Regions from separate parts of the Paenibacillus sp. FSL R5-0749 genome, predicted to be linked through region 1. Evidence: riboswitches for the same ligand, from Rfam matches in the RefSeq annotation. Region 1 holds a riboswitch; each other region holds the start of a gene.
What was found. A riboswitch is a leader RNA that binds a small molecule or an ion and turns the genes downstream of it on or off. The one in region 1 is predicted to bind thiamine pyrophosphate.
Positions count from the first base shown of each region.

Region 2: linked by a shared signal. The riboswitch ahead of MKY85_RS17245 (thiamine phosphate synthase) and the one ahead of MKY85_RS04490 (ABC transporter ATP-binding protein) in region 1 are both predicted to bind thiamine pyrophosphate.
Region 3: linked by a shared signal. The riboswitch ahead of MKY85_RS02335 (ABC transporter substrate-binding protein) and the one ahead of MKY85_RS04490 (ABC transporter ATP-binding protein) in region 1 are both predicted to bind thiamine pyrophosphate.
Region 4: linked by a shared signal. The riboswitch ahead of thiC (phosphomethylpyrimidine synthase ThiC) and the one ahead of MKY85_RS04490 (ABC transporter ATP-binding protein) in region 1 are both predicted to bind thiamine pyrophosphate.

Region 1 covers NZ_CP152005.1:999,227-1,002,834, forward strand. The annotation lists gene MKY85_RS04480 (ABC transporter substrate-binding protein) at 1-207, opposite strand, end outside; gene MKY85_RS04485 (ABC transporter permease) at 387-1,190, opposite strand; gene MKY85_RS04490 (ABC transporter ATP-binding protein) at 1,177-1,944, opposite strand; TPP riboswitch at 2,121-2,222, opposite strand; gene MKY85_RS04495 (aspartate/glutamate racemase family protein) at 2,509-3,219, shown strand; gene MKY85_RS04500 (radical SAM/SPASM domain-containing protein) at 3,338-3,608, shown strand, end outside.
Region 2 covers NZ_CP152005.1:3,916,047-3,919,654, reverse strand. The annotation lists gene MKY85_RS17250 (ABC-F family ATP-binding cassette domain-containing protein) at 1-1,464, shown strand, start outside; TPP riboswitch at 1,540-1,649, shown strand; gene MKY85_RS17245 (thiamine phosphate synthase) at 1,843-2,538, shown strand; gene thiO (glycine oxidase ThiO) at 2,553-3,608, shown strand, end outside.
Region 3 covers NZ_CP152005.1:488,621-492,228, reverse strand. The annotation lists gene MKY85_RS02340 (phospholipase D family protein) at 1-577, opposite strand, end outside; TPP riboswitch at 822-934, shown strand; gene MKY85_RS02335 (ABC transporter substrate-binding protein) at 1,154-2,194, shown strand; gene MKY85_RS02330 (thiamine-binding protein) at 2,419-2,709, shown strand; gene MKY85_RS02325 (ABC transporter permease) at 2,709-3,467, shown strand; gene MKY85_RS02320 (ABC transporter ATP-binding protein) at 3,507-3,608, shown strand, end outside.
Region 4 covers NZ_CP152005.1:717,550-721,157, forward strand. The annotation lists gene MKY85_RS03355 (IclR family transcriptional regulator) at 152-895, shown strand; TPP riboswitch at 1,043-1,156, shown strand; gene thiC (phosphomethylpyrimidine synthase ThiC) at 1,576-3,360, shown strand.

The DNA of each region.
Region 1 (3,608 bases):
ATTGGGGTACCAGTCGAGCATGATGGACAGTTTATCTTTGGTGTCTGATGCTGGTTCTGTTACAGGCGAGTTTGCTTGCTGTGCATTGGTTTCCGATTCTGTTGTTGGCGTGTTTTTGCCAGCACCCGTGTTGCCGCATCCGCTAACGATCAGCAACAGGCTTATGAGCATAATGGGAAGCAGGGAGTATATACCTTTGTTAGTCATAAATGAAGTTCCTCATTTCATCGTTTGGGTTTGTAGACAATGGACAGCAGTATGTTAACGGACAAGATGACAAAGTACTGATTGAAGTTAGCTGCTGAAATGGTGCATAAGTTATGTTGTGTAGAGCGTAATTCTTGTAGTAACATCTAAAATCTAAATTCTCTCTACGTTTTATCCAGCTATTTTTTCGCTTCATGGCGCCGAGTGCCAAACCGTTTCTCCAGCCAGGCAATCAGTACAAACAAAACGATCCCGAGCAGGGATAACAGCACAATAGCGGCGAACATCGCGTCCGTGTTCATGTTGCTGGACATGCGGCGGCTGAAGTATCCGAGACCTTTACTGCCACCGAGCCATTCGCCTATCGTTGCACCAACCACGCAGTACACCACAGACATCTTTAACCCCGAGAAGAAGGCGGGAAGTGCCAGTGGAACCTGGAGTTTGCGAAAAATATCCCACGTGCTGGCTCCCATGGTGAGCAGTAGTTCACGCTGCTCTGGATCGCCTTGGCGAAGTCCATCGTAGGTACTCACCACAATGGGAAAGAAGGCGATCAGGAACACAACCGCAACTTTGCTCCACAGCGTGTAGCCAAACCATAGAATGAAGACGGGGGACAGGGCAATCAACGGGATCGTCTGACTGATTACGATGAAGGGATATAACGCTTTTTCAATCGACCGATTCATATGCATACCAGTTGCAAGTGCAATTCCGGCACCAATGGACAAGCCAAAACCAACAACAACCTCCATCAAGGTAGCAGGCAGATGTGTAGCCAGCAGGAGGTGACGATGCTCATACAGGGAGTTGGCAATCGCCGTTGGGGCTGGAATGATGAAGGAGGGCACCCATCCCATACGCACAATCCACTCCCAGAAGACAAGCAGCAAGAGCAGGAGCCAAAGAAACAGACCATGACGGTCAAGCCAACCCCTTACGTTATTCTTCATGCAGTTTCCCAAGTTATTCTCTCGCATGCAATTGTTCCTCCAGTCGTCGTCTCATCTGAACGAGCGCCGGTTCGTAGATCATGTCCGAATGTCTTGGACGTGGCAAAGGTACCGTCAAATCTTGTAGCGGTTGGCCTTGGCTCCCCGGAGTTAACAGGATAATCCGATCACTGAGTAGCAGGGCCTCTTCAATATCATGCGTAATGAACAACACGGTTTTGCCCAGATCTTCCCACAGCTCCAGTAGCCAGCGATGCATCTCGCGTTTGGTTAAGGCATCGAGTGCGCCGAATGGTTCATCCAGCAGCATGAGTTGGCCACCTGTCAACAAAGTACGAAGCAGCGCGACACGTTGGCGCATGCCACCCGACAGCTCGTCCGGGTAAGCATGCGCGTAGCCGGATAAGCCAAATCTGTCGAGCCCTGCCATAATGTCTGCGCGAATTTTTCCCTTATCCTGTCGCCTTGGAGCAAGTTCAGCGGGGAGCATGCAATTCTCCATGACGGTTCGCCAGGATAACAGGAGGTCCTTTTGCGGCATGTAGGCCACCTGCCCCAGTCGCTTTCCTTCAGGGACCCAAGGAATTTCAATGGTTCCGTGGGTTGGCTCAAGCAGGCCTGCCAGCAGCTTGAAAAGGGTGCTTTTACCGGAGCCGCTGGAGCCGATGAGCGAGACGAATTCGCCGTTGGCAACACGCATCGACACATTGGAGAGCACGGGGGAATCCCTTTTTCCCGGGAAAGCGTAGCTCATGTTGTGAATGATTATGTTATTATCCATCTCGTTCTGTTCCCCCTTGTTATTCCAAATTCAACTTCAAACTGCGGGATCTTTCATTACACCTGCTGATCTGCCCGCAGAACGCGAAAAAGACCCACCCATTTCCGGAGAAATGAGTGGGTCTGTAAGTTCAATTCACATTAAAATTCATAATCAACATGAAAAAATCTGCTTACTGAAAGGCCGCTCCACTTCCCTCCGCTGGTATGATCCAGATCAGGTTCAAAGGGTCCGAATCATCGATTCGTCTCAGCCGTAAGGCTCCCCTAGTGCATTGTTCAAGATATGCAGTTGTGTGTTCAGCATATATCACATGCAAGTGGAATGTAAAGGGGGCGCTCAGAAAGAATGTGAGTACTGATCTGAAAATGGTTCCGGTCGGATTATTCGGATTGCACAGCCAGATCATTCGGGCAGAAGCATTAATTCGTTGCCGGAATTGCACCAGTTTCCTCAACTCCTCTTACTGTGGCAGGTTTATTTAATGAAATAGATACGATACAATATCTACTGAATTTCTATATACTGCTTTCGGGATGTAATCAATGGAAGGGTGAGTGTAATATGAAAACGATTGGTCTTATTGGTGGAATGAGCTGGGAGTCATCGTTAGAATATTATCGAATTATTAATGAAGAAGTGAAAAATAAATTGGGAGGATTGCATTCAGCCAAGTGCATTTTATATAGCGTGGATTTTGAAGAAGTCGAGCGTTATCAAGCTGAAGGTGATTGGGAAAGTGCTGGTGAATTATTGGGGAATGCTGCCCAGTCTTTGGAAAAGGCAGGAGCAGAAATGATTGTAATTTGTACAAATACGATGCATAAAGTGATTAAACATATTGAAGAAAAAGTGACACTACCCATCGTACACATTGCTGATGCAACAGCAAATCAAATTCATAAGTCCCATATAAGTACGGTTGGTTTACTCGGCACCAAATATACGATGGAACAAGACTTTTATAAAAAACGAATTGAATTTAATGGTATTAAGGTTTTGATACCGAATGAAGAGGATAGAAAAGTTGTCAATAAAATAATATATGAGGAATTATGTTTAGGAAAAATTGAACCCTTATCAAGGGATTATTATAAAAAGGTGATTCAAAGGCTGGTTGATGATGGAGCTGAGGGAGTCATATTAGGTTGCACCGAAATTGGATTATTAGTAAAAGTAGAGGATTCAGAAGTTCCATTATTTGATACAACACATATTCATGCGATTGAATCTGTTCATTTGGCACTAGCCAAATCATTTGACTCAACCCGATAAACCCGTTCTCTGATTTACCTTGGCTCATGAACTCGATATAATAGGGATGGGCCGTACAGGCCGGATCACAAAATGCAGGTGGGATTGTTCTCCCTCCTAGGCAGAATGGGGACCCAAGTTGAAAACGTTCAAAAAAGTATATATTGAGATCACGAGTATCTGCAATCTGGCTTGCAGCTTCTGTCCGCAGACGCAGCGTGCCAAAGGATTCATTGACCCTGAAGTCTTCAACAATATACTGGAACAAGTTAAACCACATACCAATCATATTTATCTACATGTCAAAGGCGAACCCTTGTTGCATCCCAAAATAGATCTTCTGCTAGATTCCGCACACGAGAAGGGACTCAAGGTGAATATTACAACGAATGGTACACTGCTGCCCAAGA
Region 2 (3,608 bases), 2.9 Mb from region 1:
GAGCGTGTAGGACTTGTTGGTGCCAATGGTGTTGGTAAATCCACATTAATGAACATCCTTACCGGTAAATTGCTTAAAGACAGTGGAAAAGTGGAATGGACACCTAAGGTCCGTTATGGATATCTGGATCAGCACACAAAGCTTACGCCAGGCAAAACGATTCGTGATGTGCTTAAGGATGCTTTCCTTCCGTTGCTTGAATTGGAAAAAGAAATGATGAATATTACGGACCAGATGGCAGATGCAGATCCAGATAAGCTGGAGCAGTTGCTGGAAGATATGGGCGATATTCAGGAACAACTGGAACAGGGCGACTTTTATCTGATTGACGTAAAAGTTGAAGAGATGGCCAATGGTCTTGGTTTGTCTGCAATTGGTCTTGATCGAGATGTCGCAGCTCTAAGTGGTGGACAGCGCACCAAGGTGCTGCTTGCCAAGCTTCTACTCGAAAAACCTACAGCTCTGTTACTGGATGAGCCAACCAACTATCTGGATGTAGAGCACATTGAATGGCTGTCACGTTACCTAAAGGACTACCCGCATGCATTCCTCTTAATTTCCCATGACACGGAATTCATGAATGAAGTCGTAAATGTCATTTATCATTTGGAATTTGCCAAATTAACGAGATATGCAGCGAACTATAACAAGTTCCTGGAGATGGCTGATATGAATAAAGCCCAGCATATTGATGCATACGAGAAACAGCAAGAGTACATCAAGAAACAGGAAGATTTCATTCAGCGTAATAAGGCGCGGGCTTCAACTTCAGGTCGTGCGAAGAGCCGCGAGAAACAGCTGGACAAGATTGAACGTATTGATCGCCCGGATGAAGCGGCTAAACCAACGTTCAAATTCAAGGATGCCCGCGCGAGTAGCAAAACGGTCTTTGAGGGCATTGATTTTGAAATTGGATATACCTATCCTTTGCTGCCCAAAATGACGATGACGATTGAACGTGGTGAGAAAATTGCCATTGTAGGCTGTAATGGTGTGGGTAAATCGACACTGCTGAAAACCATCCTCGGGAAAATATCTCCACTGAGTGGAAAGACCTTTTTGGGAGATTATCTCGAAACGGCCTATTTTGAACAGGAGGTTCGTGCTGGAAATATCACGCCGATCGAGGATGTCTGGAATGAGTTCTCACATTTGACTCAGAATGAGGTCCGGGGTCATCTCGCTCGCTGCGGATTAAAGAATGAGCACATTACTCGTCCACTCAACATGCTGAGTGGTGGAGAACAAGCCAAGGTTCGTTTATGCAAACTCCTGATGCGCGAAAGCAACTGGATTTTATTCGATGAGCCGACAAACCATTTGGATGTCACTGCCAAAGCGGAGTTGCAGCGTGCCTTGCAAGAATTTAAGGGAACGGTGTTACTGGTATCTCATGAACCTGATTTTTACGAGGGTTGGGTCACCAAAACATGGAATGTCGAAGAATGGTCTGAGAAAAACTAGATGATTTGAGACCATGTTTAACAGAAATGACGGTGACAAAAAAATCCGTCTATGGTAACATAGGCTACAACTTCATATGAACACTAGGGGGGCCGCACGATGCGGCTGAGATGGAAGAATGCGATTCCGGACCCTTTGCACCTGATCTGGATCATACCAGCGTAGGGAAGTGGCGAGCGCGTTTCAGTGAATGACGTGAGCAAACGGCAACTCGAAAAGATTTCAACCGTCTGCTAAGCGAATTGAAACATGCAGTTGCGTGTATAACGTTAAGGCTATAGGCCTTTAGCTGTACTGCACGAAATGAACTGTATGCATCAGTCAGTGATCTGATCCTATAATTCATACGCAGCCACTCCCCTACGGGAGTGGCTTTTTTTGTGTTTTCATAGCATTCACGCCTGGAAGGAGAGGGAGGGTACCGCAATTTTCCATGAGCATGTTCACGAATCATTTGAATTGCATGTTGTATCTGCGGGTGCAGGAGATCGAGCATCTTTTGTAAAAGCAGCCAAGGACGTTTGGCCATGGGTGGACTATATTCACATACGAGAGAAACAACTTACATGGCAAGGCAAGATCGGCTGGGCTGAAAGTCTGCGTAATGTTAATATTCCATCTTGTCGCATCGTTATCAATGGTTCAGAACTGCCTTCACAGATTGATCTTTATGGCGGTGTTCATTGGGGGCAAGATGCGATACGTAAATACAACCCTGCTGTCATAAGCAAAATGCAGCGACTTCGTCTGGGTGTATCTGTTCATTCCATCGATGAGGCAAAAATCGCTGAAGAACAGGGAGCTGATTACCTTTTCTTTGGGCATGTCTTCGCGACCAACAGCAAGCCAGATCTAGAACCAAGAGGATTATATGCTCTTGATGAAGTATGCAGAGGTGTCTCCATTCCTGTCATCGCGATCGGAGGCATAGAGCCGGGAAATATTCAAGCGATTCGCGCTACAGGGGCACAGGGAGTTGCCGTGATCTCAAATGTATGGTCGAGCGATTCCCCGGATCGGGCAGCTGCATCACTAAGGCACGCTATCGTTGCTACAGGAAGTCTAAGCCGGTGAAAGGAGATGAGAGGATGAATGAGATCGTAACGGGTCAGAACAGGAATCATTTCAGTCATCAACTGAACTCTGAAACGGAATCAAGAAGCAAAAGTGTAACTGATAATCCGGATAAGATTCATGCAGAAACCATTATTGTAGGCGGAGGTGTTGTTGGTTGTGCCATTGCGTATGAGCTTGCTTCCCGGGGACAGGATGTTTTGTTGCTGGAGCGTTCCGCAATTGCGGGAGGCACTTCTTGCGCAGCGGCTGGAATGCTGGCGCCAGATAGTGAGGATTTTGCTCATCCTTTGATGGCTAAGCTTGGCAGGCAGAGTAGACAGTTACTTATTGAGCAACAAGTGCTAATGGATACCCTTAGTGGGGTAGAGGTTGGGCTGCAACGCCATGGATTCTTGACCCCTTTTCGATCATACAGTGAATTAAACCGCTATAAGAACAATCGAAATTCCGGTTTGTCTGCTGATGAGGTGTGGTTGGATCGTTCGGTTGTGCAACAGGAGGCATCGTGGCTTAACAGAGATACTTACGGAGCCTACTACAGACCATACGAGAGTGAAATCCTTCCTGTCCATCTAACTAGGGCATATGCGGAATCTGCTCAAGCCATGGGAGCTCGGTTTATAGAGGACATACAGGGTATACGTGTACAAGCAAACGAACACGGCGTGCAGGGGATCACCACATCGATCGGTGAGGTAACGTGCAAACATGTCGTTATAGCGGCTGGATTACAGAGTGAAGCATTGATGAGACATGTGAATCTGAGCTTACCTGTGTGGTCGGTAAAAGGAGAAATAGCTGCCGTTCAGTTCTCAGATGAACATGCAGGGTACAGACCTGACAGAACGGTTTATGCAGAGGATGTCTATATTGTTCCCAAAGCCAATGGCGAAGTTTGGCTCGGGGCAACCAGTCTGCCGGGCAGAACGGATTTGAATGTTTCTGTACAGGGTGTTCAGAAGCTGCTAACAGCGGCTACCCACTGGGTACCCGGGATGAAAGAAGCGCAATTTAAGCGAGCGTGGGCAGGTGTAAGACCGGCAACGCCAGATGGGCTGCCTTATATA
Region 3 (3,608 bases), 510 kb from region 1:
CAAGGACATCGCGATCAAAAACATAGTCTTTTGGGGGTTGCAATGCCATATATTTATCACCAATATTTTGGCCGCCAATGATTCCATATGTGTTGTCGACAAGAAGGATCTTGTCATGCAGACGATTATGCCATGTCCATGGCATAAATAGGTGGAGTGGTTCATAATATCTTAATTCGACATTGGGATGAGCTGCAATGGCATCTGGAATATCACGCAATCCTCCGCGCATGCTGTGAAAAATCCCGTCTAAAATGATTCGAACTTGAACACCCCGATCAGCCGCATCGAATAAAGCAGCAAAAAAAAGCTGAGATGTTTTTCCTTTTTGAATGGAGTAATAGGCCAGGTCGATGCTTGTTTTTGCCTCTCGAATGGTCTGGATTCTCACCTGACCCGATTGAAAGCCGTCCTCCAGGAGCATTACGCGATCTGTTGTACTTCCTCTTGTTAACGATTTTTGCATATCCGTATTTTCAATAGCAGATGGAGACGGAACCAAAAATAAAAGGTAGGCTGTGAAAAAAATGTAGGCACTATAACACAGAATCATTGCGATTATGGTTTTAAGGATCATTCAGTACTCCCCCATTTTTATGTAAAAGTATTTATTGGTATAGCAGTACTATCTCCTTTTGTACCTAAATTATGTTGTTTAAATGAATCAAGCTGCTCGGCTCAAGGCCAAACGATCAAAAACTAATCACCGAAGCGGCTTAGAAGCAAATAGACGATGACCGGAAATCCGTTCCCATCCAGTTCCTGACTGGACACGACTGGGCCTCTGGCCTATAATTACACCTAGTAATGCCCGTAACTTCATAGTTTCCCAGGGGAGTCGGAATTGGCCGGCTGAGAGTGTATCCCACCAAGATACTAACCCTTAGACCTGATCTGGATCATGCCAGCGTAGGAATCGGAGTATATCGAAATGGCACAGCCCTATGGCTGAACGCCACCTCTCTAACGCCTGCACGCGTCCCGGATTACGGGGCGCTTTTTTAATGTTCTTTTATATAGCCAGAGAGCTAAAAAAAGTGACGTTATCCGGATCATAGCTGGTATAAATCTGTCGATTTATGCAAGAAGCTTGGATATGAAGCCAAGGAGTACCCGTGCCACTGGCCGGACATACCGAAGGAGAGAATCACAGATGAAATGGCGTAAAACAATGGGACTGTTGCTCTTATGTGTACTACTGGTGACTGTGGTCGCATGTGGCGGTAAAGAAGCTGCCCCGGCTGAACAGAACGGCAGCACGAATACGGAGAGCAGCAATGAAGGTGACAACGCAGCCCTCAAGGATGTTAAAGTGGTGCTCGACTGGACACCAAATACGAATCATACCGGCTTGTATGCGGCCGTAGATCAAGGTTTTTATAAGGCTGAAGGTTTGAACGTGGAGATTGTTCAGCCAGGTGCCGGCGGCGCCGATACGATGGTTGCTTCCAATGAAGTGCCATTTGGCGTAAGTTATCAGGAAAGTGTAACTCAAGCCCGTACACAAGGGGTTCCACTCGTCTCCATCGCAGCGGTTATTCAGCATAATACATCCGGATTTGCTGCTCCGGCAGATCGGAATATTAAATCACCGAAAGATTTTGAAGGCAAAACCTATGGCGGCTGGGGTTCCCCTGTGGAAGAAGCCGTGATGCAATCCATTATGGAAGGCGAAGGCGCCGACGTATCCAAAGTGAAAAACATTAACATGGGTGATGCCGACTTTTTCACCGCTGTGAAACGGGATATTGATTTTGCATGGATTTTCTACGCCTGGACGGGGATTGAAGCTGAACTGCGCGGGGAACCGATCGACATGTTATATGTGAAGGATTATTCAGATGCACTGGATTACTACACGCCTGTGCTCGTAACGAACGAGCAGACCATTCAGAACGATCCTGAGCTGGTGACAGCATTCCTGAAAGCCACTTCAGAAGGATATCAATACGCAATTGATCATCCTGAAGACGCCGCAAACATTCTAATCAAGGCTGTACCGGATTTGGACAAGGAATTGGTACTGGCAAGCCAGAAATGGTTGAGTCCGAAGTACACGGATGACGCCCCACGCTGGGGAGAACAGAAACAGGAAGTGTGGCAGAACTACACTGACTGGATGTTTAGCAAAAAACTGCTGGATGAACAGGTCGACGTGAGCAAAGCATATACGAACGCGTTTTTACCCCAATAAAATTTCTCATATAAAACGAACTTAATATTTACACGAGGACGGAGAGGACAGAAATAACGTGAAATAGCGAAGCGGTCGCCTTTATCACCGGATTTTCCCTTTAGAGAAAGGGAATCAAAAAAATCTGGGGATAACAGCGATTGGAAGGTTATTCTGTCATCGAAGTGGCAAGTGTAACCGTCATTAGTTCATTTTATATATCACGAAAGGAGCCGTGATCTCTCATGGCAAGCACATTACTTAGCATTCAGGTTATTCCAAAAACGCCAAATGGCGAGAACTCTTACCCTTATGTAGATCGCGCCATTGAAGTTATTCAGCAATCCGGCCTAAAATATCAGGTGAACGCGCTCGACACCACGATGGAAGGGGAACTGGAGGAACTGCTGGAGGTTGTCCGCAAAATGCACGAAGTACTCGTCGAGGCTGGCAGCCCAAGCATCATCTCCCAGATTAAAATCGCCCATAGCCCTACTGGCTTCAGCATGGATACCCTGACGGAGAAGTACCGCTAATGAATGCCTATTTCAAAAGTGTATGGCCGCCCTTCGTGGCGGTTATTCTCTTTATAGCGATATGGCAGGGAGCTGTATCCCTGTTCCACATCGAGAAATGGATGCTGCCCGCACCGTCCGATATCGCCCGCGAAGCGGCATCCCAAGCGGAGCGACTGGGCATGCATGCCTCCGCAACCATTCAGTTAACGCTGATCGGATTCGCCGCTGGAACAGCGGTTGGATTATTGATTGCAATGGTGCTGCATTTGGTTCCTTTTCTCAAGTCAGCCCTGTATCCTTTACTTATTCTTAGTCAAAATATACCGACCATCGCGCTCGCACCGCTCCTGTTAATCTGGTTCGGATTCGGGCTGTTGCCCAAGCTGATTACCATCATATTAGTCTGCTTTTTCCCCGTTGCGGTGGCGGCCATGGACGGCTTGACCCGTACAGATGCAGCGATGATGAACTATATGCGCATGGCTGGTGCCAAACGTCGTCATATCTTCTGGAAGCTGGAGCTTCCCCATGCACTACCATCAGTATTCTCCGGTATCAAAATCGCCGCTACCTATAGCGTGATGGGCGCCATCATTGCCGAATGGATTGGTGCAGACAAGGGTATTGGTTATTATATGATGCTGCAAAAATCAGCTTATCGCACAGATCGCTTATTCGTGGCGATCATGATTATTGTTGCGCTCAGCTTGCTGCTCTTCCTGCTCATCGCGCTGCTGGAGAAGCTGCTCGTGCGCTGGCGGCCACAGAAGCGATAACAAAGCATGTAAGTCTATATATTAGGAAGTGATCAGCATATGAATCAGCAACAGGACGAACACGTCCAGCCTGAACGGGGAGCACGCACATTGGAACCAAAGCACGGTGAAAAAATTTACTCGACTAATTCCGGGCTACCG
Region 4 (3,608 bases), 280 kb from region 1:
AAATTACAGGGGATTAAGTCTTATAAAAAGGAAAATTTTACACGTTGGTCTATTTCAATTTTGGCTCTTTTTGGTTTACAGATGAGACCGTTTCTCATATAATTTATGTAACCAAGTTTCATGTGATGAAACATGAGGAGGGCATTATGCCATGGAAGATCGCAAGTTAACCGTCCGGGCTGTGGAACGGGCGCTGGATATATTATTATGTTTTACCACACGCAGTGATCTGGGACTCACCGAGATTGCCAGCCAGATCGGCCTGCACAAAAGTACAGTGCACCGCTTGATGGCTACACTGGAGGATCGAGGATTCGTAATCCGCGATGCAGCAACAGAGAAGTATCGACTAGGCATCCGAATCTGGGAGCTGTCGGCTCATATGTCCCGCAGTGATGATCCCGCTATTCTGCTGCTGCCTGCGATGGAGCGACTGAGAGATCGATTGGGGGAGACCGTGAGTCTGTACCTGCGTGATGGAAGTGAACGGATTCGGATTCAGGCGGTGCAAAGTGATCAGGCGATTCGCCGAGTTGCTCCCGTTGGTGTTAGACTTCCGCTGTCTGTTGGCGCATCCAGCAAAGTCTTGATGGCGTTTGCCACGGATGAGGATCGTGAGGAACTGATGAACGGGCCGGAGTGGCCGGTGTTTATTGATCCGGCGGTGTATTTGGCGCAAATGGGAGATATCCGGGATAACGGATATGCGACGAGTTATGAGGAGCGTGAGCCGGGAGCTGCAGCAGTATCTGTACCGATTATGGATCGCCGAGGCAATATTGCAGCTGCTCTCTCGGTCTCAGGGCCTGTCAGCCGACTTTCGCAGGAGACTTTGCACGAATACGCACCTGTGCTAAAGGAAGCTGCTACGCAGATGGGGCTCATGTTATCCTGATATTGATGTAAGGTTTTTCTCCAATTGGGTTGGTGTTCTGGAATATAAAGGTTGTTTTTATGTTCCGGTTGCGCTACTCTGTAATGGACGGCCCATCGGGGTCAGCTTCATTGAATATGAACAGCGGCTTATGTATGCCGCAACTTTTAACGTTACTGGGGGAGTCCGAATTGTCCGGACTGAGACGGAATCGCATGAGATTCCGGACCCTTTGCACCTGATCTGGATCATACCAGCGTAGGGAAGTAATCGGCGATATGACCACAACCACCACATGTGTGACTCTTGCAGGACTCCGTTATGGAGCTGCAACCAGGAGCATTATTGGTGATGGACATTAAAGTCGGTTCCTTCGGGGGCCGGCTTTTTTTATATACAGTGGACGGGCGAGATAATACACATTCCATGGACTGTTTTTTCAATAACCTGCAAAAGTGGGCTTGGAGAGAGCAGTCATTATAGATCCATGATCTGTGGTAACCTCCGTTCTGTTGTTAACTGTACATGAATAATGTCTCCCCCTTGGTCTGGTGTAGGATCGCTCTTTCTTCTCTGCGCTCTGCATGATTTGGGACAGGTGCATAAGCGAGCTGATGACGATGCCAACCAAACCAAGTGAACGAACACGGAGGAGGAGACGAGCAAACATGAGTACAGGAAATCAAACGGGACAACAAGCGATGGAACAGGAACATAACGGTCAGCAGGTGGAAAAGGAAACAGGAGCGGCTGGACGGGTTCAGCCCTTTCCGGGCAGCCGCAAAGTCTACATTCAGGGCTCACGGCCGGACATAGCTGTACCTGAGCGTGAGATAGCCCTTCATGACACGAATACTCCCCAAGGGGTGGAGCATAACGAACCGCTACGTGTCTACGATACGAGCGGCCCCATGACTGATCCCGAATTCCAGATGGATATTCGGAAGGGATTACCCGCGCTCCGAAATCATTGGATTATGGAACGCGGTGATGTTGAAGCATATGAGGGCAGAGCCGTTCAACCCGAGGATAACGGACTAAAGCCCGGAGGGCGGAGAGCCGGGGCAGAGGAATACCCTGGATTTCTGGGACCACCACTGCGTGCTCAGGCTGGGCGCTCTGTCACCCAGATGCACTACGCAAGGCAGGGCGTCATTACACCAGAAATGGAGTATGCCGCTATCCGTGAAGGGGTGGAACCGGAATTTGTGCGGCAGGAGCTGGCGAGTGGACGGGCGATTCTGCCATCCAACATCAATCACCCGGAGAGTGAGCCGATGTTGATCGGTCGTCATTTTCACGTGAAGATCAATGCTAATATAGGTAACTCTGCCGTATCTTCCTCCATCGAGGAAGAGGTCGAGAAGATGACTTGGGCGGTACGATGGGGATCTGATACCGTGATGGATCTGTCTACAGGCAAAAACATTCATACGACACGGGAATGGATCATCCGTAATTCACCTGTACCGATTGGTACGGTGCCGCTGTATCAGGCACTGGAGAAGGTGAATGGCGAAGCGGAAGCGCTGACCTGGGAATTGTACCGAGACACGCTCATTGAGCAGGCAGAGCAGGGCGTGGACTACTTTACGATTCATGCAGGTGTGCTGCTGCGTTATATCCCCATGACCGCCAAGCGGATGACAGGTATTGTATCCCGGGGTGGGTCCATTATGGCAGCATGGTGCCTTGCGCATCATCAGGAGAATTTTTTATACACTCATTTCGAAGAAATCTGCGAGATTATGAAAAGGTATGATGTGGCGTTTTCGCTGGGAGATGGACTTCGTCCAGGCAGTATCTACGATGCGAATGACGAAGCTCAGATGGCGGAACTGGCTACGCTCGGGGAACTGACACAGATCGCATGGAAACATGATGTGCAGGTGATGATCGAGGGCCCGGGGCATGTACCGATGCACAAGATCAAGGAGAATGTGGATCTACAGATGGAGATATGCCAAGAGGCACCTTTCTACACTTTGGGGCCACTGACGACCGATATTGCCCCGGGATACGATCACATTACGTCCGCCATTGGTGCGGCTATGATTGGCTGGTTTGGCACGTCCATGCTCTGTTACGTCACGCCAAAAGAACATCTGGGCTTGCCTAACAAGGATGATGTGCGCGAAGGGGTTATTGCCTACAAGATCGCGGCCCATGCCGCTGATCTGGCGAAAGGCCATCCGCGTGCTCAGCGCCGGGATGATGCATTGTCCAAGGCACGCTTCGAGTTCCGCTGGCGGGATCAGTTTAACCTGTCACTCGACCCGGAACGGGCGCTTTCCTACCATGATGAGACGCTGCCGGCAGAAGGGGCTAAGGAGGCACATTTCTGCTCCATGTGCGGACCGAAGTTCTGCAGCATGCGCATTACGCAGGACATTCGTGCCTTTGCGGCAGATAAAGGATTGTCCGAGAATGAGGCTGTGATAGCTGGCATGCAGGAAAAGGCTGAGGAGTATCGGACACGCTCCTAGGCGCTGGTACAGCTTAACCTTGGCAGTCTGACATCGTTTGAAGGTGAGAATAATGATATCATGTCGTATTTTTCTCTTATTGATCAGCTTCCTAATACTTTTTATCAGTATTATGGTTGATTGTCTAGCAGATGTTTAATAAAATGAATGTAAGTAAACACCAATAAGAGTAGCCAGGCCAATGGCTACTCCTGCACAGCATTTGCGGTGGGTATTCCTCCGAGTGCAGCAAGTTCAGATGAAGTGAC